3 regions of the Mesorhizobium sp. W016 genome follow, and region 3 is predicted to be linked to each of the others. Evidence: predicted binding sites of a transcription regulator. Region 3 holds the regulator's gene; each other region holds the start of a gene.

Region 1 (7,634 bases), 460 kb from region 3:
TTTCTCAGGCATTATCTTCCTCCCTTGTTGAACCCATGCAACTACAGTCGCTGGCCCTTCGGTCGGCGGCTTCTTCTCCTCAATAAACGACGACGCTCCTGATCGACTTGCCCTCATGCATGAGGTCGAAGCCCTTGTTGATGTCTTCCAGCTTCAGCAAATGGGTGATCATCGGGTCGATCTGGATCTTGCCGTCCATGTACCAGTCGACGATTTTTGGCACGTCGGTGCGGCCGCGTGCGCCGCCAAAGGCGGTGCCCATCCAGGTGCGGCCGGTGACCAGCTGGAATGGCCTGGTCGAAATCTCCTGGCCGGCGCCGGCCACGCCGATGACGACCGACTTGCCCCAGCCGCGATGCGAGGCTTCCAGCGCCTGGCGCATCACCTTGGTGTTGCCGGTGCAGTCGAATGTGTAGTCGGCGCCGCCGATCTGGTCGGCGCCGCGCTTGGTCAAGTTGACGAGGTGAGGAACGATGTCGCCGTCGATCTCCTTCGGATTGACGAAATGCGTCATGCCGAAGCGCTCGCCCCATGCCTTCTTGTCGTTGTTGAGGTCGACACCGATGATCATGTCAGCGCCGGCGAGCTTCAGGCCCTGGATGACGTTGAGGCCGATGCCACCGAGACCAAAGACGACAGCAGTCGCGCCTTGCTCGACCTTGGCGGTGTTGATGACCGCGCCGATGCCGGTGGTGACGCCGCAACCAATGTAGCAGATTTTGTCGAAGGGCGCCTCGGGGTTGACCTTGGCCACCGCGATCTCGGGCAAAACGGTGAAATTGGAGAAGGTCGAGCAGCCCATATAGTGGAAGATCTTGTCCTTGCCGATCGAGAAGCGCGAGGAGCCATCGGGCATCAAGCCTTGGCCCTGCGTGGCGCGGATGGCGGTGCACAAATTGGTCTTGCGCGACAGGCAGGATGGGCACTGCCGGCATTCCGGCGTGTAGAGCGGGATGACGTGGTCGCCCTTCTTGACCGAGGTGACGCCCTTGCCGACATCGACGACAACGCCAGCGCCTTCATGGCCGAGGATTGCCGGAAACAGGCCTTCGGGATCGGCGCCCGACAGGGTGAACTCGTCGGTGTGGCAGATGCCGGTCGCCTTGATCTCGACCAGCACCTCGCCTTCGCGCGGTCCGTCGAGGTCGACCTCCATGATTACCAACGGCTTTCCGGCGGCGACAGCGACAGCGGCGCGGGTTTTCATCAGGCAATTCCTCCCAAGGCGATTGGTCTTCAGGCTTTCAGGGTTTTTATACTGTTTCAACCCGATTTGGCGACCAAATATGGCGCAAATCTTGGCCCAGTCGTCGGCGAGCCCAACCTTCGCCCCTCGGCACGGGCCTGGCGGGCCGGGAGTGTCTTGATGGGTGCGCTGCCGGCGGTGCTTGAGCCCGGCTGCCGAAGCCCATAAGAAGGACGAAAGACCGAGGAAACGCCTTCGATGTTCACGAAAATCCTGATCGCCAATCGCGGCGAGATTGCTTGCCGCGTCATCAAGACGGCGCGCAGGATGGGGATTGCCACCGTAGCGGTCTATTCCGACGCCGATCGCGACGCCGTGCACGTCGAAATGGCCGACGAAGCCGTGCATATCGGGCCATCGCCTGCCGCGCAAAGCTATCTTCTGCCTGAAAAGATCATCGCTGCCTGCAAGGAGACGGGCGCGCAGGCCGTGCATCCCGGCTACGGTTTTCTGTCGGAGCGGGCCGCCTTCTGCGAAGCGCTTGAGGCTGAGGGCATTGTCTTCATCGGTCCGAAACCCAAGGCTATCAAGGCGATGGGCGACAAGATCGAATCGAAGAAGTTCGCCAAGGCCGCTGAGGTGTCGACGGTTCCCGGCTGGCTTGGTGTCATCGAAAATGCCGACCATGCCGAAAAGATCGCCGGCGAGATCGGTTATCCCGTGATGATCAAGGCCTCGGCCGGCGGCGGCGGTAAGGGCATGCGCATTGCCTGGAGCCAGTCGGAAGTGCGCGACGGCTTCGACCGGGCGCGCTCGGAGGCGAAAAGCTCGTTCGGCGACGACCGAATCTTCATCGAAAAGTTCGTCGTCGATCCGCGTCATATCGAAATCCAGGTGCTGGCCGACGCGCATGGCACCGCCCTCTATCTCGGCGAGCGCGAATGCTCGATCCAGCGCCGGAACCAGAAGGTTGCGGAAGAGGCGCCGTCGCCATTCCTCGATGCCAGGACGCGCAAGGCCATGGGCGAGCAGGCCGTGGCGCTGGCCAAGGCGGTCGACTACCAGAGCGCCGGCACCGTCGAGTTCATCGTCGATGCTGAAAAGAACTTCTATTTCCTTGAAATGAATACACGATTGCAGGTCGAGCATCCGGTGACGGAGCTTGTTACCGGCATCGACCTGGTCGAGCAGATGATCCGTGTCGCCGCCGGCGAGAAGCTGGCGATCGAGCAGAGCGACGTCAAGCTGAACGGCTGGGCGGTGGAAAGCCGGCTCTATGCCGAGGATCCCTATCGCAATTTCCTGCCCTCGATCGGCCGGTTGACGCGCTACCGGCCGCCGGAGGAGGGCACGTTCGGCGATGTCTTCATCCGCAACGACACCGGCGTCACCGAAGGCTCCGAGATTTCGATGTTCTATGATCCGATGGTGGCAAAACTCTGCACCTGGGCGCCCACGCGTATCGAGGCCATCGATGCCATGTCGGAAGCGCTGGACAGTTTCGTCGTCGACGGCATCGAGCACAACATCCCGTTCCTGGCGGCGCTGATGCAGCATCCGCGCTGGCGCGAGGGGCGGATATCGACGGGCTTCATCGCCGAGGAATATCCTGACGGCTTCGCGCCGATCGTGCCCAATGGCGATGAAAAGGCAGTGCTGGCGGCGATCGCCACCGCGGTCGAGCTTCTGCGCCGCGATCGGCTTGACCGGCTGGGCGGGCGGCTGGCGCCGCATTCGGGCGCACTCAAGCGCGATTGGGTGGTGAAGCTCGGCGACGACTATCTCCAGGCTTCGATCATCGAGGGCATGATCTCCATTCCGATGGAAATCGATCTGTCGGTCGATGGCGGCAAAGCGCTGACCGTGGCGTCCGACTGGCGGCCGGGCGACCTCATCTGGCGCGGCACTGTCGGTGCCCGCAAGGTCACGGCGCAGATCAGGCCGGCGCCGAACGGCCTGCGCATTGCCTGGAAAGGCATGTCGGTGACGGCGCGCGCCATGCTGCCGCGCACGGCGGAGCTGGAAAGGCTGATGCCGGAGAAGGTGGCGCCGGACACGTCCAAGATGCTGCTTTGCCCAATGCCGGGCCTGGTCGTGTCGATCGCGGTTGCCGAGGGGCAGGAGGTCAAGGCGGGCGAGACGCTGGCCGTGGTCGAGGCGATGAAGATGGAAAACGTGCTGCGCGCCGACCGCGATCTTGTCGTGTCGAAGCTCAACGCCAAGCCGGGTGACAGCCTGGCTGTCGATGCGGTGATCATGGAGTTCGCCTAGAGATTGTTTGGAAATTCTACTCCGGCGGCCATCTGAAGGTGGTTTCTGCGCTTCCCGTGCTCACGGACCAATGGCCGCTGCGCTCCGGTTCTCGAAACCACCATCATATGACTCGCCAGAGCGAATTTCGAACAATCTCTGAGCCGTGCGGCTGGGTACGGAAGCCTGTGGTCGGTGGTCATTTGTGCTGGACTGGCATCGCCCGGTCCGGGACAATACATCTCCATCGACTCAAAGCCCTTCGAGCAATTTGAAACATCATGGCGGATGACAAACTTCCACGCGATCCCCTGAGGCGCGAAGCAGCGCTCGCTGCTGCGCGCCCGGAGGCGCCGGCGCGGCCGTTCATCCATCTGCGCGTGCATTCGGCGTATTCGCTGCTCGAGGGCGCCTTGCAGGTCGCCGCCGTTGTCGGTCATGCAGTCAAGGACGAGTGCCCGGCAATCGCAGTCACCGACACAAACAATCTGTTCGGCGCGCTGGAATTTGCCCAGAAAGCGGTGAAAGAGGGCATCCAGCCGATCATCGGCTGCCAGATCGATCTCGCCTTTTCAGGCGAGACCAGTGACGCACAGCGCGACCGCCGCCGCCACGGGCCGGAGATGAACGCCGTGGTGCTGCTCGCCGCCACCGAGGTTGGCTATAGCAACCTGGTCAGGCTGGTCAGCCAGGTCTATCTGGAGACGCCGCCGGGCGAGCCCGTGCATCTGACGTCAGCAATGCTGGAAGGCCATAGCGATGGCCTGATCTGCCTCAGCGGCGGGCCGCGCGGCCCGATCGGCCGGGCGCTGAAGGAGGATCGCCGAGATCTTGCCGAGACGCGGCTTTTGGCACTCAAGGCGCTGTTCGGCGACCGGCTCTATGTCGAATTGGACCGTGTTTCCGGTTATGACCGCGCTATCGAGAAATCATCGGTCGACCTTGCCTATATCCATGATCTGCCGCTGGTCGCCACCAATGAGGCGTTCTTCGCCGCCCGCGACGACTATGAAGCGCATGACGCGCTGATCGCCATTGCCGAAGGGTCCGTCGTTGCCGCCGACAACCGCCGCCGCCTGACATCGGACAATTTCCTGCGCAGCCAGGCCGATATGGCGCGGCTGTTCGCCGACCTGCCGGAAGCGATCGACAACACCGTCGAGATCGCGCTGCGCTGTTCCTATTATCCCAAGACCCGCAATCCGATCCTGCCACGCTTTACCGGCGGCGATGTCGCCGACAATGAGGTGGCGCTGAAAGCGGAGGCCGATGAACTGCGCCGGCAGGCCCATGAAGGTCTCGACGCCCGGCTGGCGGCGCATGGACCCACCGCCGGCTACACGGTCGAACAATACCGCGAGCGGCTCGATTTCGAGCTCTCCATCATCGAGAAGATGAAATTTCCCGGTTACTTCCTGATCGTGGCCGACTTCATCAAATGGGCGAAGGCGCAAGGCATTCCGGTCGGGCCGGGCCGTGGTTCGGGCGCCGGATCGCTGGTCGCTTATTCCACCACCATCACCGATATCGATCCGCTGCGCTTCTCGCTGCTGTTCGAGCGCTTCCTCAATCCGGACCGCGTGTCGATGCCCGACTTCGACATCGACTTCTGCCAGGATCGGCGCGAAGAGGTCATCCGCTACGTCCAGCAGAAATATGGCCGCGACCAGGTTGGGCAGATCATCACCTTCGGTACGCTGCAGGCGCGCGCGGTGCTGCGCGACGTCGGCCGCGTGCTGCAAATGCCTTACGGCCAAGTCGACAAGCTCTCCAAAATGGTGCCGCAGAACCCCGCCAATCCGGTCAAGCTGGCGGATGCCATCGCCAACGAGCCGCGCTTTGCCGAGGAGGCCGAGAAGGAGCCAATCGTGCAGACGCTGCTCGATATGGCGCAAAAGCTGGAAGGGCTCTACCGCCACGCTTCGACGCACGCCGCCGGCATCGTCATCGGCGACCGGCCCTTGTCGGAACTGGTGCCGATGTACCGCGATCCGCGCTCCGACATGCCGGTCACCCAGTTTAACATGAAATATGTCGAGCAGGCCGGGCTGGTGAAGTTCGACTTCCTCGGCCTGAAGACGCTGACGGTGCTGGAGACGGCGGTGAAGCTGATCCGCCGGCGCGGCATCGAGATCGACCTGGCGACGATCCCGCTCGACGATCCTGAAACCTACGCCATGCTGTCGCGCGGCGAAGTGGTCGGTGTGTTCCAGGTGGAAAGTGCCGGCATGCGCAAGGCGCTGATCGGCATGCGGCCCGACTGCATCGAGGACATCATCGCGCTGGTGGCGCTCTACCGTCCCGGCCCGATGGAGAACATCCCGACCTACAACGCCAGAAAGCATGGCGAGGAGGAGATGGCATCGATCCATCCCAAGATCGACCATCTGGTGAAGGAGACGCAAGGCGTCATCGTCTACCAGGAACAGGTGATGCAGATCGCGCAGGAACTGTCGGGCTATTCGCTCGGCGAAGCCGATCTGCTGCGCCGCGCGATGGGCAAGAAGATCCGCGCCGAAATGGACAAGCAGCGCGAGCGCTTCGTCACCGGCGCGGTCGAACGCGGCGTCGGCAAGCCGCAGGCCGACTTCATCTTCGACCTTCTGGCCAAGTTCGCCGACTACGGCTTCAACAAATCGCACGCGGCCGCCTACGCCGTCGTGTCCTACCAGACCGCTTATCTCAAGGCGCATTACCCCGTCGAGTTCCTGGCGGCGTCGATGACGCTCGACATGGGCAACACCGACAAGCTCGCCGATTTCCGCCAGGATGCGCTGCGTCTCGGCATCGAGGTGGTGGCGCCGTCGGTGATGACCAGCTTCCGCAATTTCGAGGTCGGCGAGAACCGCATCTATTATTCGCTGGCGGCACTCAAGGGCGTTGGCGACGCGGCGGTCGAGCACATCGTCGCCATGCGCGGCGAAAAGCCGTTCAAGAATCTCGCCGATTTCTGTGAAAGGGTCGATCCCAAGATCGTCGGCAAGCGCGTCTTCGAAAGCCTGATCATGGCCGGCGCGCTCGACTGCTTCGGCCACGACCGCGCCCAGATGATGGCCGGTGTCGAACGGATGATGGGGCTGGCTTCGCTGGCGCAGCAGAATGCCATTTCGGGCCAGCACGACATTTTCGGCGCGTCGCTCGGCGCGCAGCAGCAGGCGCTCAATTTACCGGTAACCGACCCCTGGCTTGCCGCCGACCGGCTGCACCGCGAATTCCAGGTCGTCGGCTTCTATCTCTCGGCGCATCCGCTCGACGAGTACAAGGCGGCCCTGCAGAAGATGCGGGTGCAGAACTGGGGAGAGTTCTCGGCCGCGGTCAAGCGTGGCGCCGCCGCCGGCCGGCTGGCCGGCACGGTCACCACCAAGCAGGAACGCAAGACCCGCACCGGCAACAAGATGGGCGTCATCGCCTTTTCCGACACTTCTGGCCAGTATGAAGCCGTGCTGTTTTCGGAAGGGTTGGCGCAGTATCGCGATCTGCTCGAGCCTGGACGTTCGGTGGTGATCACCGTTTCGGCCGAGGATAGGCCCGAAGGGGTCAATCTGCGCATCCAGACGGTGCAGTCGCTGGAGGATGAGGCCAGCCGCATCCAGAAGGCGCTGCGCATCTTCGTGCGCGATGCGGCTCCGATCGGCATGCTGGCCGGCCAGCTTGCGGTGAAGGGCGAGGGCCAGGTCAGCTTCGTGCTGATCAAGGAGGCCGGGCAAGGTGAGATCGAGATCGAATTGCCCAATCGCTACCGCATCTCGCCGCAGATCGCGTCGGCCATGCGCGCGGTGCCGGGTGTGGTCGAAGTCGAGCTCGTCTAGGCTGCGCTGATATACACGGCAATCGCATCGACGTCGGCCAGTGCATCACGGCCTAAAGATGCTCTGGGCCTGACATTGCAGCCGATAGGGCCAGCGTGCGGGGCGTGGTTGACCTGACCTTCCTTTGAACCACATGCGTTGAGCAGAAACTTCACAGGAACGCACAATCATGCCCAGCCGCGAACGCGTCGAAGCCTTCCTCAAGGAGGTGGTCGAAGGCAGCCACGTCAAAGCGATCGCCGACTTCTACCATGACGATGCCACCATGCAGGAAAATCTCGGCGTCCCGCGGCGCGGCAAGGAAACACTGATGGCGCATGAGCAGGCAGCACTCGACCGGATCGAGAAGATGCACACCCATCCTGTCCAGACATTCCTGGTCGATGGCG
Region 2 (7,634 bases), 2.6 Mb from region 3:
CTTCGCGGCGCCACCTCTCCCCCCTCCGGAGGGAGAGGAAGGGAGCCTTTGCTTCGGAGGACGGGCGCCGGTTCGGACAGCTTGGCGCCCTTCCTCTACCCTGTCGATCGGGGGAGAGGTGTCGAGAGAAGCTCGACGGAGTGGGGGTCGACCCTGGCGGGGCAAGACCACCACCGCGACGAGACCTTGACCGGGCGGAGCTTGTCGTACACACGATTTGTGACTGACTTCGGAGAACAAAATGGCCGCTGCCGACGACATCGCTCTGATCCAGAAACAGGAAGAGACGCTGGTCTTCCCGGCCTTCGACGAGGCCGTCGCCTTCAAGGTCGGCGCGGCGATCCGCGAGCGGGCGCTGGCCGAAAAGCTGCCCATCATTGTCGATATCAGGCTGTGGGATCGGCCGCTGTTTTATGCCGCGATGCCCGGTTCAAACGCCTCCAACCCCGACTGGGCACGACGCAAGATCAATGTGGTCAAGCGCTACCTCAGGAGCACCTATCGTCTGGTGCTGGAACAGCAGCGACCGGACCGCACCTTCAAGGTCGGCGAGGGGCTGGATATTGCTGATTACGTACTGGCCGGCGGCGGGTTTCCGGTGACTGTAAAGGGTGCCGGCGTCATTGGCGTCATCGCCGTCTCCGGCCTGCCGGAACGCCAGGATCATGGCGTCGTCGTCGATGCACTGTGCGATCATCTCGGCGTCGATCGGACACAATTGGCGCTGCCGCCGGAAGGTAAATCGTGACGTTGGCGCTGCCCCTCATCCGCCTGCCGGCACCTTCTCCCCGTATAGTGACGGGAGAAAGGACAAGCTCGAGCGCTGGCGATCCCCTCTCCCCGTCTTTCACGGGGTGAGGGTGAGGGGCAGCGCCAACGTTTGCTCATTTTGAAAACCGCCAGTTACGGCCAAGGATAACCGTGCTCGATCCCAAATCCTTTCTCATCTCGATCTTCAATGCCGCTGTTGCCGCTGCCGATCCTGAACGGACCATCAGGGATCATCTGCCGGCCAGGCCCAAGGGCCGTACCATTGTCATTGGCGCCGGCAAGGGCTCGGCGCAGATGGCGGCCGCGTTCGAGAAGGTGTGGGATGGCCCAATCGAAGGGCTGGTCGTCACCCGCTACGGCTATGGCGCCAGATGCGAGCGCATCGAAATCATCGAGGCGGCACATCCGGTACCGGACGCTGCCGGTCTTAAGGCGTCGCGGCGCCTGCTCGAAAAGGTGCAAGGGCTGACTGCGGACGACCTGGTAGTGGCGCTGATATCGGGCGGAGGATCGGCGCTGCTGCCGTCGCCTGCCGCCGGCCTGACGCTCGCCGACGAAATCGCCGTCAACGAGGCGCTGCTTGCCTCCGGCGCGCCGATCGCGGCGATGAACACAATCCGCAAGCATCTCTCGACCATCAAGGGCGGCCGGCTGGCAGCTGCCGCCTGGCCGGCCAAACTGGTATCACTGGTTGTCTCTGACATTCCCGGCGACAACCCGGCCCTGGTGGCCTCCGGCCCGACCGTGCCCGACTCCGGCAACCGCGCCGATGCGCTGGCCTCGATAGCGGCCTACGGCATGAAACTGCCCGACGCCGTCATGGCGCACATCAACTCGCCAGAGGCCGATGCGCCAGATCCGGATGACCAGCGCTTTTCACGCAATGAAGTGCACCTGATCGCCTCGGCTGGCGTGTCGCTGGAAGCGGCAGCCGCTGAGGCAAAACGGCACGGCATCGAAGCCGTCATCCTCTCCGATTCCATCGAGGGCGAGGCGCGCGAGGTCGGTGGCGTGCATGCAGCCATTGCGCGCGAAGTGGCGACGCGCAACCGGCCGTTCAAAAAGCCGGTGCTGATCCTGTCCGGCGGCGAGACGACCGTGACCTTGCGGGCCCCTGTTGACGGAAAAAGGGGCAAGGGCGGCCGCAACTCCGAATTCCTGCTCGCCTTTGCCATCGGTATCAGCGGCGCGGAAGGTATTCATGCATTGGCCGCCGATACCGACGGCATCGATGGCTCTGAAGACAATGCCGGCGCCTTTGCCGATGGCTCAACTGTCTCGCGCATGCGTGCCGCCGGCATCGACGCCAAGGCGATGCTGGCCGGCAACAATGCCTGGACGGCGTTCAACGCGATCGGCGATCTGTTCGTGCCGGGGCCGACGGGTACGAATGTGAATGATCTGAGGGCAATCCTAATCAGTTAATTCGGCCGTGGCGGCCGAAGTTTCCAACGTTGGATTCACGACCGTAGGTGATTGGCTGAAGCCACTCAGCTTCGTCATCCCTGGGCGAAGCAGGAGCGAAGCTCCGTCGCGAAGCCCCGGGTCCATTCCGTGATGTTAGCCGTCGAGCGCAGCGGAGCAGAATTCTGCACCGTAGCAGCGTCCAAACGTCGCGGCATGAATCCTCGGGTCTGCGCTGCGTCGCTTCACTCCTTGCTCCGCCCGCGGATGACGATGTCGCTGAGGCTTTCGCTCATCTCACGACCCCATCAGCCGCTTCACCTCTCTCATATCCCTGAGAAACCGCTCGCGCTCTGCCTCCTTGTCCGCGGGCTCATGAATACGCAGAATAAAGGAGGGGTGGATGGTGATGAACACGCGCAAGCCATCATCGCGTTCGATCAACTGGCCGCGCATTTTCGTCACGGCAATGGCCTTGCCCAGCAGCGACAACGCCGCCGTTGCCCCAAGCGCCACGGCGAGGTCCGGCTTGATCAGCTCAAGCTCCCGGCCGATCCACCAGCGGCAGGCCTGGACTTCGCCGGTATTTGGCTTCGAGTGGATGCGGCGCTTGCCGCGCGGCTCGAACTTGAAGTGCTTGACGGCGTTGGTGACGTAGACTTTTTGCCGGTCGACGCCTGCGTCATCGAGAATCGCATCGAACACTTTGCCCGCTGGCCCGACAAAAGGTTTGCCGGCGAGATCTTCCTGATCGCCAGGTTGTTCGCCGACGAAGACCACTTTGGCGTCATCCGGCCCCTCGCCGAACACGGTCTGTGTCGCGTCGCGCCAGAGCGGGCAGCGACGACAACCCTTTGCAGCCTCGCGCAAATCGGAAATCGTCTTGGCATCGTCTTCATCCGGCGCCTCGGCCGGCTCGGGCTTCGGCCAATGTCTTGCCTGCAGCTTGGCGTGGTGCGGCGCCGGCGTTGTCGGCAGTCTGGCAATCATATCCCTGGCGGCCTCGTCCGCTCCTGCGATCAGATCTGGAATGAGCGAGGCCTCGGGAAGGTTCCGCCAATATTTCTTCGGCATTTCCTTCTGCATCGCCTTCACCTTGAGCCGCGCCGGGTTGAAGATGTTTTCGAAATAGGTCAGCCACAACGCCTCGGTGTCGTCCTGATCGGGTGCATCGCCCTTGGCCGCACCCGGCCCGATCGCCAGCCTTTCGCCGTTCCAGTCGGCGGAGGCATAGGGCGTCAGGATGGTCCAGCGCATGCCGGTGAACCGCCGGACGAAGAAATCCGCGTTGCGCTCGACAATGAAATGCTCCGGCTCGAACCAGGCGACGTAGCGCTCGTTCTCGCCGTCGCCGATCTTCCGGAAGCGTACGAAGGCATGCATCTTATGGCTGTCGCGCCGCACCGCCTTTTCCATGGCTTCGAGCCGCCTGGTGTCGGGATCGGATGCGATCGCCAGCAGTTTCGGCTCGGTGCGCAGGCGCCAAAGCATCCAGTAGAGAAAGGCAAACCGGCCGGGGTCGGAGTGGCAGAAGGCGGTTTCGGCATGGGCGATGAACTCGCGCGGGACGGTAAGCTGCGCGCCCTCTGGCACCGCCGGCAAGGCATCTTGAGGATCATTGGCGTCGGACCCGACACCCCAACTAATATCCTCAGGTCGGACCTCATTCAGCGCCAGACGCCGTGCCGCATCGCGCCAACCGGCGAAATCGGTCTGGCTCGCTAGCCGGACAGTGTATCGGGCAAGGTCGAGCTGAGCCGGCTGCATGGTCAAAACAGCGACAGTTGTTCGCAGGACTTTACGATCGTGTCGCGCAGGCCTGTCTTGTCGGTGAGTCCGCCCGGCGACCAGCCTTCGGCGATGATGAAGGGCCTCAGCTTGGCGATCGAATGGCAGATCCGTCCGACATCTTCCAGCCGCATGCGTCGGTGGCGGCGGGTTTCAAGGATCTTCGCCACCACCTTGGTGCCCAGACCCGGAACCCGCAGCAGCGCTTCGCGGTCGGCGCGGTTGATGTCGACGGGAAACCTCGCCCGATTGCGCAAAGCCCAGGCGAGCTTGGGGTCAATGGCGAGATCGAGCATGCCGTCGCTGCTGCCGGCGAGGATTTCCGGCTGCGAAAAGCCGTAGAAACGCATCAGCCAGTCGGCCTGATAGAGCCGGTGCTCGCGCATCAGCGGCGGTTTTTGCAGCGGCAGCGACGATGACGAATCCGGGATTGGGCTGAAGGCGGAATAATAGACGCGCCGCAGGTGATAGCTGCCATAGAGCCGCGCGCTGGTGTGCAAAATGCCGTCGTCGGATGTTTTGTCGGCGCCGACAATCATCTGCGTCGACTGACCTCCGGGCGCAAAGCGTTCGCGCTTCTTGGTCCTCAGCGTCGGCTCGGCTTTTTCCTCCATCTTCCGGCGCAGGTTCGCCATGGAAAGCCGGATCGTTTCCGGCTTCTTCTCCGGCGCCAGTTTCTTGACGCCCTCATCGGTCGGCAGTTCGACGTTGATAGACAGCCGATCGGCGTAGAGCCCGGCCTGCTCGACCAGTTCGGCCGAGCTTTCCGGAATGGTCTTCAGATGAATATAGCCGGAGAATTTTTCGTCCAGCCGCAGCCGCCGCGCCACTTCCACCATTTCGGCCATGGTCTCGTCCGGGGAGCGGATGACTCCTGAGGACAGGAAGAGGCCCTCGATGTAGTTGCGCCGGTAGAAATCCATGGTCAGCTTCACCACCTCGTCGATGCTGAAGCGGGCGCGGCGCACATTCGATGACGAGCGGTTGATGCAGTAGCTGCAATCGTAAATGCAGAAATTGGTCAGCAGGATTTTCAGGAGCGAAATGCAGCGGCCATCCGGCGCGTAGGAATGGCAGATGCCCATGCCTTCTGTGGAGCCGATACCGCCGGATTGGAGCGAATCCTTCTTCGCCGAGCCAGACGAGGCGCAAGAAGCATCGTATTTGGCGGCGTCAGACAGGATTGCCAGCTTTTCACGGACGGTGGGTGCGCTCATCCGTTCATGATATGTTCTTGAAGGCTGCAGCGCCACGTCATTTGATGCAGGCGGCGAAAAAGTAATCGCCGCCTGATCGTCGGGCTAGCAGGACGACTGCCCGAGTTCCAGGCGGTCTCTCAGACCTCGTGGAGGTAGAGGTGGTAATCCAGCTCGCTGACGGTGCGGGCGACGCGCAGATACTCCGACTGCTTGATCGCCACGAAGGTGCGATGCAGATCCTCGCCAAGCGCCTCTTTCAGGAAGCTCGATGCCCGCGCCGCCTCGATCGCAGCGCGCCAGTCGACCGGCATGGTCGTGCGCGTGATGGCGGCTTCATAGCCATTCCCAGTGGTTTCGGGGCCGGGGTCGAGGCCTTCATCCAGACCCTTGATGATGCCGGCCAGCACCGTTGCCGCGATCAGGTAGGGATTGGCGTCGACACCCGACGGCCGGTGCTCGATGCGCCGGTTCTTGGCGTCGCCCGCCGGGATGCGCAGCGCCACCGAACGGTTGTTGACGCCCCAGGTCGGCGCCACCGGCGCATAGGATTGCGAGACGAAGCGCCGCCAGGAATTGGCGTGCGGCGCAAACACCAGCATCGATTCGGCCATGGTCTGGATCAGCCCGCCGAGCCCCTGCAGCAGCGGCAGCGACCAGCTTTCGCCGCCAGCCTCGGCAAAAACGTTGCGGCCGTTCTTGTCCTGCAACGAAACATGGAAATGCATGCCGGAGCCGGCGTATTTTTCGATCGGCTTGGCCATGAAGCAGGCGGTGACACCATGGCGGCGCGCCTGCGCCCGCACCAGCCGCTTCAACATGACGAGGTCGTCGGCCGCCCGCATGACATCCTTGCGATAGTTCAGCGTCAGCTCGTACTGGCCGGGCGCGTATTCGGAAATCACCGTTTCGGCCGGAATGCCTTGCGCCTTAGCCGCGGCATAGATGTCGGAAAACAGCGGCTCCATGCCGTGCAGATGGTCGACGGAATAGACTTCCGTCTTGGCCGAGCGGCGGCCGTCGAGCACGGCCTCCGCCGGCTTTACCTTGCCGTCGGCGTCACGCTCATTGGCAAGCAGGAAAAATTCGAGTTCGAAGGCGCCGGCGGGATAGAGGCCCTTGGCCGCCAAGATGTCGACCTGCCTGGCCAGCGCCAGCCGTGGGTCCGACGACATAGGCTGTCCCTCGAGATGGTACATCGCCATCAGCAACTGGCCGCGCGGCGGGTTCGTGCCGTAAAGCGGCACCAGGGTGCCGGGGATCGGCCAGGCCCTGAGGTCGCCATCGCCGGTCGTCCAGATCAGCCCGGTTTCGTGAACATCCTCGCCGGTGATGTCGAGGCCGAGGATCGAGATCGGCATGTGGCGGCCGCCCTCGAAGATGCTTTTCAGCTCATGCCGGCGCACGATCTTGCCGCGGCCGACCCCGTTGGCGTCGGTCAAGACGATATCGAAGGCTTCGATTTCGGGATGGGCGTCGAGAAAGGCTTGCGCCTCGGCGGGCGTCGAGCCCGAAGGTGAAGTCATGATTAGTGTACTCGAGTTTGGCTTGGCAGCTTGTCTCATGCCGTCAGCCTTGCCGCAACCGTGGCGAAGGCGGTGATCAGCCGGTTGACCTGGGCGCCGGTGGTGGCCGGTGAGATCAGCATCATGTTGTGAAAGGGCGCGATCAGCACGCCCTGGTTGACCAGCGCGACATGGATAGCCGCCTCAAGCTCCGGCGCATGGGCAGTCTCGGCTTCGGCGCCGTTCCTGAGCGGGCCAGGGGCGCAGATGAACTCGACGCGGGCGCCGACGCGGGCGACATGCCAGGGCAGATTGTAGCGATCGATGACGCCGGTCAGCCCGGCATCGAGCCGCAGGGCGAGGCGATCCATCCGGGCATAATTCTCCTGCGTCATCACCTCTTCGAGCGTTGCGCGCATGGCTGCGAACTGCAGCGGGTTCGCCGACAGCGTCGTGCCCATGCCGGAATAGCCCGGCTCCTTGGTTCGGTTGTAGTCGGCATAGCGCGAGGCGACCTCGTCGCTCATGCCCCACACGCTTGCCGGCACGCCACCGGCGATCGGCTTGCCCAGCACGAAAAGGTCGGGCTGCAGCCCGAATTTTCTGGTGTAGCCCCCTGGGCCGGTCGAGATGGTGTGGGTCTCGTCGATCAGCAGCAGCGTTCCGGCCGCGCGCGTCAGTTTGCGCAAGGCGTCGTGAAAACCCGGATCGGGCAGCACCATGCAGGAATTTGTCAGCACCGGCTCGGCGATGACGCAGGCGACATCCTTGTCCTTGAGCGCTGCTTGCAGCGCGGCGACATCGTTGAATTCAATGACCTTCGCCGTCTTGGTCAGGTCGCGAAACTCACCCGCCAGCCCCGGCCGATTCACGGGCTTGCCGTCGACCATCCGGACCATCGTCTCGTCGACCGAGCCGTGATAGCAGCCGTTGAAGACCAGTATCTTTTCGCGGCCGGTGACGGCGCGGG
Region 3 (7,634 bases):
CCGCATCTGGCTTCGACGAGCTGGATAAACAGGTCGGTCAGCGCGATGCTTTTTCTGCGCACCGCCGCCATATCGACGTCGTTCCAGATATCGAGCGCGCCCTTGAGCGCCCGCATCGACAGCACCGGCTGCGTTCCGCACAGGAAGCGGCGAATGCCGCTGCCGACGGCAAAGCCCTGCTCGAAGGCAAAGGGCCGCGCATGGCCCCACCAGCCGCTGAGCGGCTGGTGGGCATCGTCATGGTGGCGCTCGGCCGCGTAGATGAAGGCTGGCGAGCCCGGGCCGCCATTGAGGTATTTGTAGGTGCAGCCGACGGCGAAATCGGCATTGGCACGGTCAAGTTCGACCGGCAAGGCGCCGGCCGTGTGGCAGAGATCCCAGATGATCAGCGCGCCGGCGTCATGTGCCTTGCGCGTCAGCGCCGCCATGTCGCGCAACTGGCCGGATTTGTAGTTGACGTGGTTGACCAGGATGACGGCAACGCTGTCGTCGATCAGCTCCTCGATTGCGGCCGCGTCGACGCCCTCCAGCCGCAGCCGCGTTCCCGGCCGGGTCGAGGCGACGCCTTCGGCCATGTAGAGGTCGGTCGGGAAACTGTCGCCCTCGGCAACGATGACCGACCGATCCGGCCGCATGCCGAGCGCTGCGTGCAGCAGCTTGTAGATGTTGATCGAGGTTGTGTCGCAGACCACCGTCTGCCCATCAGCCGCGCCGATCAGTCGCCCGAGCTGATCTCCGAGTTCCACCGGCATGTTGAACCAGCCGGCGGTGTTCCAGGCGCGAATGAGGTCGTGCGCCCATTCCTGCGTGGCGGCCTGCTGCAGTTCGCTGAAGACGACCGCTGACGCGGCGCCCAGGGAATTGCCGTCGAGATAAATCACGCCTTGCGGCAAGACAAAGCGTTCACGCATGGAGCGCAGCGGATCGGCGGCATCCATTGCTTCGATTGTAGCGAGATCGGGTGTCGTGCTCATGATCCGGCGCCCCTCCATGGACAAACGCGCGCGGCGGAGCCTGCCGCCCAAACATGCCGGTGATCTTGAGTGGTCGCCCTTGAACTGTCAAACATTATATATAATTCACCCATTGAAAGGCTTTGATATATAATGATCCGCCCGAGCGTTTATGTCTGATGGATCACGATGCTGGATGACGAGCAGACCTCGAAGACGGAAGTGGCCTATCGCCTGCTCAGGCGCGATATTCTTGCGACCCGGCTGGCGCCTGCCGCGCCGTTGAAGCTGAGCACGCTGCGCAACACCTACGGCATCGGCTGGACGCCGTTGCGCGAGGCGCTGTCGCGGCTGGAGGCGGAACGGCTTGTGACCGCCATCAGCAACCGCGGGTTTGCGGTCGCTCCCGTCTCTCGGGCGGAGCTCGAGGATTTGGCACGTGCGCGGCTGGTGGTCGAACTGCCCCTGCTGGTGGAATCGATCGAGAAGGGCGACCGTGAGTGGGAAGACGCGGTCGTTGCCGCCCACTATCGTCTCTCACGGTGCGGGTCTGTTCTCGACGATCCATCGGATGATGCGGTCGACGCGTGGTACGAAAAACACGATGCCTTCCATGCGGCGCTGCTCAGTGCCGCGACATCCAGCTGGCTGCTGCGCTTCAATGCAACGATTTCCGACCAATTGCATCGCCATCACCGCTTTCTGGGTCTGGCCCCGACGCTGCGCGCCGCCGCCGGCCGCACGGACGGACACCGGAAGGCCGTGGCGGCCCTGCGCGACGCCGTGGCGATCGAACACCATACCGCCCTGATGGAAGCGGCCCTCGATCGCGACGTCGAACGTGCGAAAACTCTGATGACCGCTCACATCGGCTACACGCTGCGGGTCTATGCCCAGAGAGAACCCCGCGCGGATGCTGCGCAGCCCCGTCCGAAAAGGAAGCGGCGATCGTAGCCGACGACGCAGGGCACTTTGTCTTCGTTTCACCCCGTTGCTGGCAACGGGGCGCAGGCGGCGCTCGCAGCGCCGAACGTTACGCTGAACAAAACGTCAACACATTCATTAAACTTTAAAAGGTTGCGGAACACAACTGGAACAGATAGTGTTTGTTCTGGGTTTGTTTTTTCTGATTCTGGTTTCAGAACCCTTGGGGGCCGCGATGCTGACGCGCAAACAACATGAGCTTCTGATGTTCATCCATGAACGCCTGAAGGAGAGCGGAATCCCGCCGTCCTTCGACGAGATGAAGGAAGCGCTCGACCTCGCCTCCAAGTCCGGCATCCACCGCCTGATCACGGCGCTTGAGGAGCGCGGTTTCATTCGCCGGCTGCCGAACCGGGCGCGCGCGCTGGAAGTGCTGCGGCTGCCCGACTCGATCGCACCAGGCCTCAATGCGGCGAGGAAGTTTTCGCCGAGCGTGATTCAGGGCAGTCTTGGTCAAACCGGCCAAGGGCAAGGCGGCCAAGGACAAGGCGCGATGGGCCAAGGCGGTCTCGGCCGCCAGATCAAGCCGGGCTCGCCGTCGCGTTCGATGTCGGCCGGCAATGACGATGCCGTTTCCGCGATTTCAATCCCGGTTATGGGACGCATCGCCGCCGGCGTGCCGATCGACGCCATCCAGCATCAGACCCATTCGATCTCGGTGCCGCCCGATATGATCATGGGCGGCGAACACTACGCGCTCGAGGTCAAGGGTGATTCGATGATCGAGGCCGGCATTTTCGATGGCGACACGGTCATCATCCGCAATGCCGACACAGCCAGCCCCGGCGAGATCGTGGTGGCGTTGGTCGACGATGAGGAAGCGACCCTGAAACGCTTCCGCCGCAAGGGCGCCTCGATCGCCCTGGAAGCCGCCAACCCGGCCTACGAGACCCGCATTTTTGGACCGGACAGGGTGAAGGTGCAGGGCAAGCTTGTCGGATTGATCCGGCGCTACTGAGCCGGCTTGGGTTTGTATTTTTCACGCTGGTTGTAAGGCGGCAGGCCGCGCGCTTCGCGGGAGAAGCGGCGTTGCTCGTGCCAGGGGCGATACGGCTTGTCGACGGCGAAGCGGATGGTTGGCGCTGCAGCTGCCGATTGCGGATCGAAGAAGACGGCGGCGCTGCCGTCGCGGGCCAGCTGTTTCTTCGTCACGACCAGCACCAGCGGGTCGCGGCACGGATTGTAGGCGGTGGCGTCATCGATGACGATCAGGCTCGCGAAGGCACAGGCCGGCCGCGCCGTCTTGCGGTCTTTCGCAAGCGCTACAATGGCTCCGGAAGGGTGCCGGGCGATACAGAGATCGCCCATGCAATAGAAGGGCGACCCGGGCGGCAGATCGAGCGGATCGAGATCGAACCGCGTATCTGTTGCCTCGAAAATCTCGGGCGGGATAATGGTTTCGGCCCGCAGCGCCCGTTTCCAATTGTCCGTGGTGAATTCGTTGGAGCGTTCGCGGTTGAGGGCGAGTTCGCCGCCACCTATCGGCATGGCCACCAGATGCGCGTCCTCGGATATGAGCACGTCGGGCGTAAGCACCTGCGGCACCGTCAACAGGCCGGCCAGCGCGAAAGGCACGGCCGCCAGCCTGAGCCAGGTGGTGGCCATGGTGGCGATGACGAGGGCGACCGCCACCAACAGCACCGAGCGGATGGAGATCAGCCCGACGGCGTCGACCGGCGAGCGCTCGGAAATCCAGGCCGATATAGCGATCATCGCCATCAGACCCTTGCCCATCACATAGAGGAGCGGCCCGTCGGCGCCGAACGGCATCGCCAGTGCGCTGAGCACGGCAAAGGGCATGACGATCAACGAAACAATCGGCATCACGGCCAGATTGGCGATCAGGCTGAGCGGCGACACACGCTGAAAATGCCAGATGGCGAACAGCAAGGTTGCACTGCCGGCGATGATCGAGGTCATGGCGAGGCCGCCCATGGCCAGCGCGAATTTTCGCGACAGGAAGCCGACGAAGGAGCGCTTTGCCAGCGGCGTTCTCACCTTGTCGGCGCGGTAATCGGCCCAGCCGGCATAGGCGCCGACAAGGGCGGCAGTGGCGGCAAACGACATCTGGAAGCTGGGACCGACCACCTCGTGCGGCGACACCAGGATGACGGCAATGGCGGAGATCGCCAGATTGCGCATGGTGAGTGCGGCGCGATCAAACAGCACGGCGACAAGCATGACCGCCAGCATGATGAAGCTGCGCTCGGCGGCAACCACGACGCCTGAAATAACGAGATAGGCGGCGATCGAGACAAGCGCTGCCGCGGCCGCATATTTCTTCACCGGCCGGCGCGAAGAGAAATCGGGAAACAGCGCAAAGGCGCCACGCAGCAACGCCATGATGGTGCCGGCAACCAGCGCCATGTGCAGGCCGGAGATGGAGATGATGTGGTAGATGCCGGTGCGCCGCATCGCTTCGTTGACCTCGTCCGGGATGCCGGCGCGCACCCCGACAATCAACGCCGCGGCAATCTCGCCTTCGGCGCCGCCGATCTTGCCCCTGATATGGTCGGCAATGTTTTCGCGCGCGCTCTCGATTGCCGAGGAGAGCCGCGCGGTCAGCGGCGGCGGTCCCTGCGTAGCAATGGTTTTCGGATTGCCGAGAAAGAAGCCGCTGCCGCCGATACCGGTGAAATAGCTGTCGAAGGAGAAATCGTAGCTCTCCGGCCGCACCGGACCGGTCGGCGGCAACAGCCTGGCATAGCCGGTGATCAGGGAGCCGGCGGTCATATCGGCGGGAACGGTCCGCGCCGAGAGCCTGACCCGCTCCGGGGCGTAGCGCAGCTTGGGGTAAGCGGTCGAAACCACGTCGAGCGTCAGCCTGATGCGCCCGCTCTCCATCTGTTCGAGACTGACGACGCGGCCGGTCAGCCGTGTCTGGATCTCGGAGCCGAGCATCTGCGTTCCGGCGCGCCAGGTCTCGACTTTGGCGGCGACGACGCCGAGCGCGCACAGCATCGCGGCCATGCAGAACAGATGCGTCCTCGGCCGCGATCGCGTGGCGACAGCGCAACATGTCGCCAGCACCACAATGGCGATTGGCTGCGCAAAGCCCGGCTCGCCGGCCAGCGAGAAGTAGACGATGACGCCGGCTGCCAGGAAAACCGGGACCAGCAGGAAGGCGACGCCCCGGTCGAGCTCCGTGTTGGCGGCCACGGCAAGGCTGCGGCGGAGCGCGGGCCATGACGGGCGGCGAAGCCGTCTGCGCAGTCGGGCGATAGATCCGGGCGCTGTGACTTGCGCCGGCAAGGCGTGACCGGGCAGCGCGGGCGCTATGCCGGGATGCGGCTCAGGCAGCGCGAGGGGCAGCGGCTCGGCATAGGGACTATCGGCAAACAGCGAGCGTTCGCTGACGCTTGCCTCGCCGCCTTCGCCTTCCTTCGTGCCCCGGCCACGTCCAGCCATCGGGTCTGCCCCTTGCGCCCCAGACCTCCTATGCTACATGAACGCGCAAAGTGCGAAAGTCCGTGCGGTCGCGTCCACCGCGCCGGAATTGACGATCACTCGCCAAGGACGCTCAATCCTCAATCATATCCCGGCCCTCCGCCCTCAGGCGAGCAAGCCCATCGTGCATTGCCTTCAATTGTTCCGGTGTATGACCCTGCCATTCAGCGAGCTCCCCCAGGATGAGCAACGGATCACGGGAGCGGTAGGATTTCGTCGGATTACCGGGAAATTTTTTATCGGTCAGGTTAGGGTCATCCATAAAAAACCCCGTCGGCTTTACGATGTAAATCCTTTGACGACCGTCACCCGTTGCAAGCTCTGCTCCCCAGATGGCGGCTTCCAGTGTCTGGGTGAAATAGATCCATGACAGTGGTTTACCTCTGAAATTGGAAGGGTGGCCGACGCTCAGCAGATCCCCGGGTTTCAAATCCGCCCGGGTACCATGGTAGAACGGATCACCCTCCGTATGGTCGGCGTTTCTGGTCATCGGTAGTCCTTCTTTCAATCATTCCTCCTTCGTGGCGAGGCCGGACCGCACACAGTTGCGGTGTTCACGATAATGATTGCAGAAAGGTCAATATGCGTGACCAAGCCAACGCTGTCACGGCGGCGTTGTGTCGGGCAGTGCCGCATCCGTGAAGAAATGTCCGCTCGTCAGAGGGGGCTACCACCGTCGCAGCGATGTTCCAGGCACTGTGACGGGCGCTGCAGCCGAATGAAACCCAGACATTGACGCTGCTGCCAAATGAGGTTGCGCGGAGGTGCGAACAGATTTTTGTGCTACAAGGCTCCACCGCCAGTTGACGCAACCGATAATTGCCGACGTGCCCCCGGCCTCATCCAGCCATCGGGTCTGCCCCTTGCGCCCCAGACCTCCTATGCTACATGAACGCGCAAAGCGCGAAAGTCCGCGCGATCACGCTCCGCTTTCCAAGGCTTCCCGAGAGTTCCATGTCCGACACGGTCGTCACCCGTTTTGCCCCCTCGCCCACCGGCTATCTGCATATCGGCGGCGCGCGCACGGCGCTGTTCAACTGGCTGTACGCCAAGCACACCGGCGGCACGATGGTGCTGCGCATCGAGGACACCGACCGCGAACGCTTCAACGAGGCGGCGACACAGGCCATTCTGGATGGGCTGACCTGGCTCGGCCTTTCCTGGGACGGTGAGGCCATATCGCAGTTCGAGCGCGCGCCGCGCCACCGTGAGGTGGCCGAGGAGCTGGTGCGCCTGGGCAAGGCCTATTACAGCTACGAGACGCCTGCCGAGCTCGAGGCGATGCGCGAGGCCGCACGCGCCAAGGGCCTGCCGCCGCGCTACAACGGCCAGTGGCGAGATCGTGCCCCCTCGGAGGCGCCTCCCGGCGTCAAGGGCGCCATCCGCATCAAGGCGCCGACCGAGGGCGAAACCGTGGTGCACGACCGTGTGCAGGGCGAGGTGCGCTTCCCCAACAAGGACCTCGACGATTTCATCATCCTGCGCTCGGACGGCAATCCGACCTACATGCATGCCGTCGTCGTCGACGACCATGACATGGGCGTCACCCACATCATCCGCGGCGACGACCATCTGACCAACGCCGCGCGCCAGACGGTGATCTACAACGCCATGGGCTGGGACGTCCCGTCGATGTCGCATATCCCGCTGATCCACGGCGCCGACGGCGCCAAGCTGTCGAAGCGGCACGGCGCACTCGGTGTCGAGGCTTATCGCGCCATGGGCTATCTGCCCGAGGCACTGCTCAACTATCTGGCAAGGCTCGGCTGGAGCCATGGCGACGACGAGATCATGTCGATCAAGGACATGATTTCGTGGTTCGACATCGGCGATGTCAACAAGGGTGCGGCGCGCTTCGACTTCGCCAAGCTCGAGTCAATCAACGGCGCGCATATGCGCAAGATGGCCGATACCGAGCTGTTCGACATTTTCGTCGCCACTCTGCCATACCTCGAAGGCGGATCTGCTATCGCCGCCCGTCTCGACGACGCCAGGAAGGCGCAGCTGCTGGCCGCCTTGCCTGGCCTGAAAGAGCGCGCCAAGACGCTGGTGGAACTGGCCGATGGCGCTGCCTTCCTGTTCGTCGAGCGGCCGCTGCCGATCGACGAGAAGGCGGCAGCACTGCTCAGTGCCGACGCGCGCGCGATCCTGCGCGGCGCACATGCCGCTTTGCAGACTGTTTCGGGCGATTGGTCGGCTGCCGCGGCTGAAGCCGCGGTGCGCAAGTTCGCAGCGGCCGGCGGCCACAAG

Evidence for each region. The regulator LexA, encoded in region 3, represses DNA repair genes until DNA is damaged. The targets are predictions, from matches to a motif close to TGTTCNNNNTGTGTTCNG.
Region 1: the regulator LexA is predicted to act here: its motif matches at 3,574-3,591, upstream of dnaE (DNA polymerase III subunit alpha).
Region 2: the regulator LexA is predicted to act here: its motif matches at 5,182-5,199, upstream of ACYG9V_RS06675 (putative DNA modification/repair radical SAM protein).

What each region holds. Positions count from the first base shown of each region.
Region 1 covers NZ_JBTTIF010000002.1:4,358,182-4,365,815, reverse strand. The annotation lists gene gfa (S-(hydroxymethyl)glutathione synthase) at 1-12, opposite strand, end outside; gene ACYG9V_RS21745 (S-(hydroxymethyl)glutathione dehydrogenase/class III alcohol dehydrogenase) at 80-1,207, opposite strand; gene ACYG9V_RS21740 (acetyl/propionyl/methylcrotonyl-CoA carboxylase subunit alpha) at 1,445-3,457, shown strand; gene dnaE (DNA polymerase III subunit alpha) at 3,718-7,245, shown strand; gene ACYG9V_RS21730 (nuclear transport factor 2 family protein) at 7,415-7,634, shown strand, end outside.
Region 2 covers NZ_JBTTIF010000002.1:1,260,861-1,268,494, reverse strand. The annotation lists gene ACYG9V_RS06690 (heme-degrading domain-containing protein) at 242-748, shown strand; gene ACYG9V_RS06685 (glycerate kinase type-2 family protein) at 916-2,196, shown strand; gene ACYG9V_RS06680 (UdgX family uracil-DNA binding protein) at 2,473-3,942, opposite strand; gene ACYG9V_RS06675 (putative DNA modification/repair radical SAM protein) at 3,945-5,180, opposite strand; gene ACYG9V_RS06670 (glutamine synthetase family protein) at 5,300-6,685, opposite strand; gene ACYG9V_RS06665 (aspartate aminotransferase family protein) at 6,721-7,634, opposite strand, start outside.
Region 3 covers NZ_JBTTIF010000002.1:3,903,108-3,910,741, reverse strand. The annotation lists gene kynU (kynureninase) at 1-974, opposite strand, end outside; gene ACYG9V_RS19425 (GntR family transcriptional regulator) at 1,143-1,907, shown strand; gene lexA (transcriptional repressor LexA) at 2,113-2,895, shown strand; gene ACYG9V_RS19415 (ComEC/Rec2 family competence protein) at 2,889-5,345, opposite strand; gene arr (NAD(+)--rifampin ADP-ribosyltransferase) at 5,458-5,874, opposite strand; gene gltX (glutamate--tRNA ligase) at 6,339-7,634, shown strand, end outside.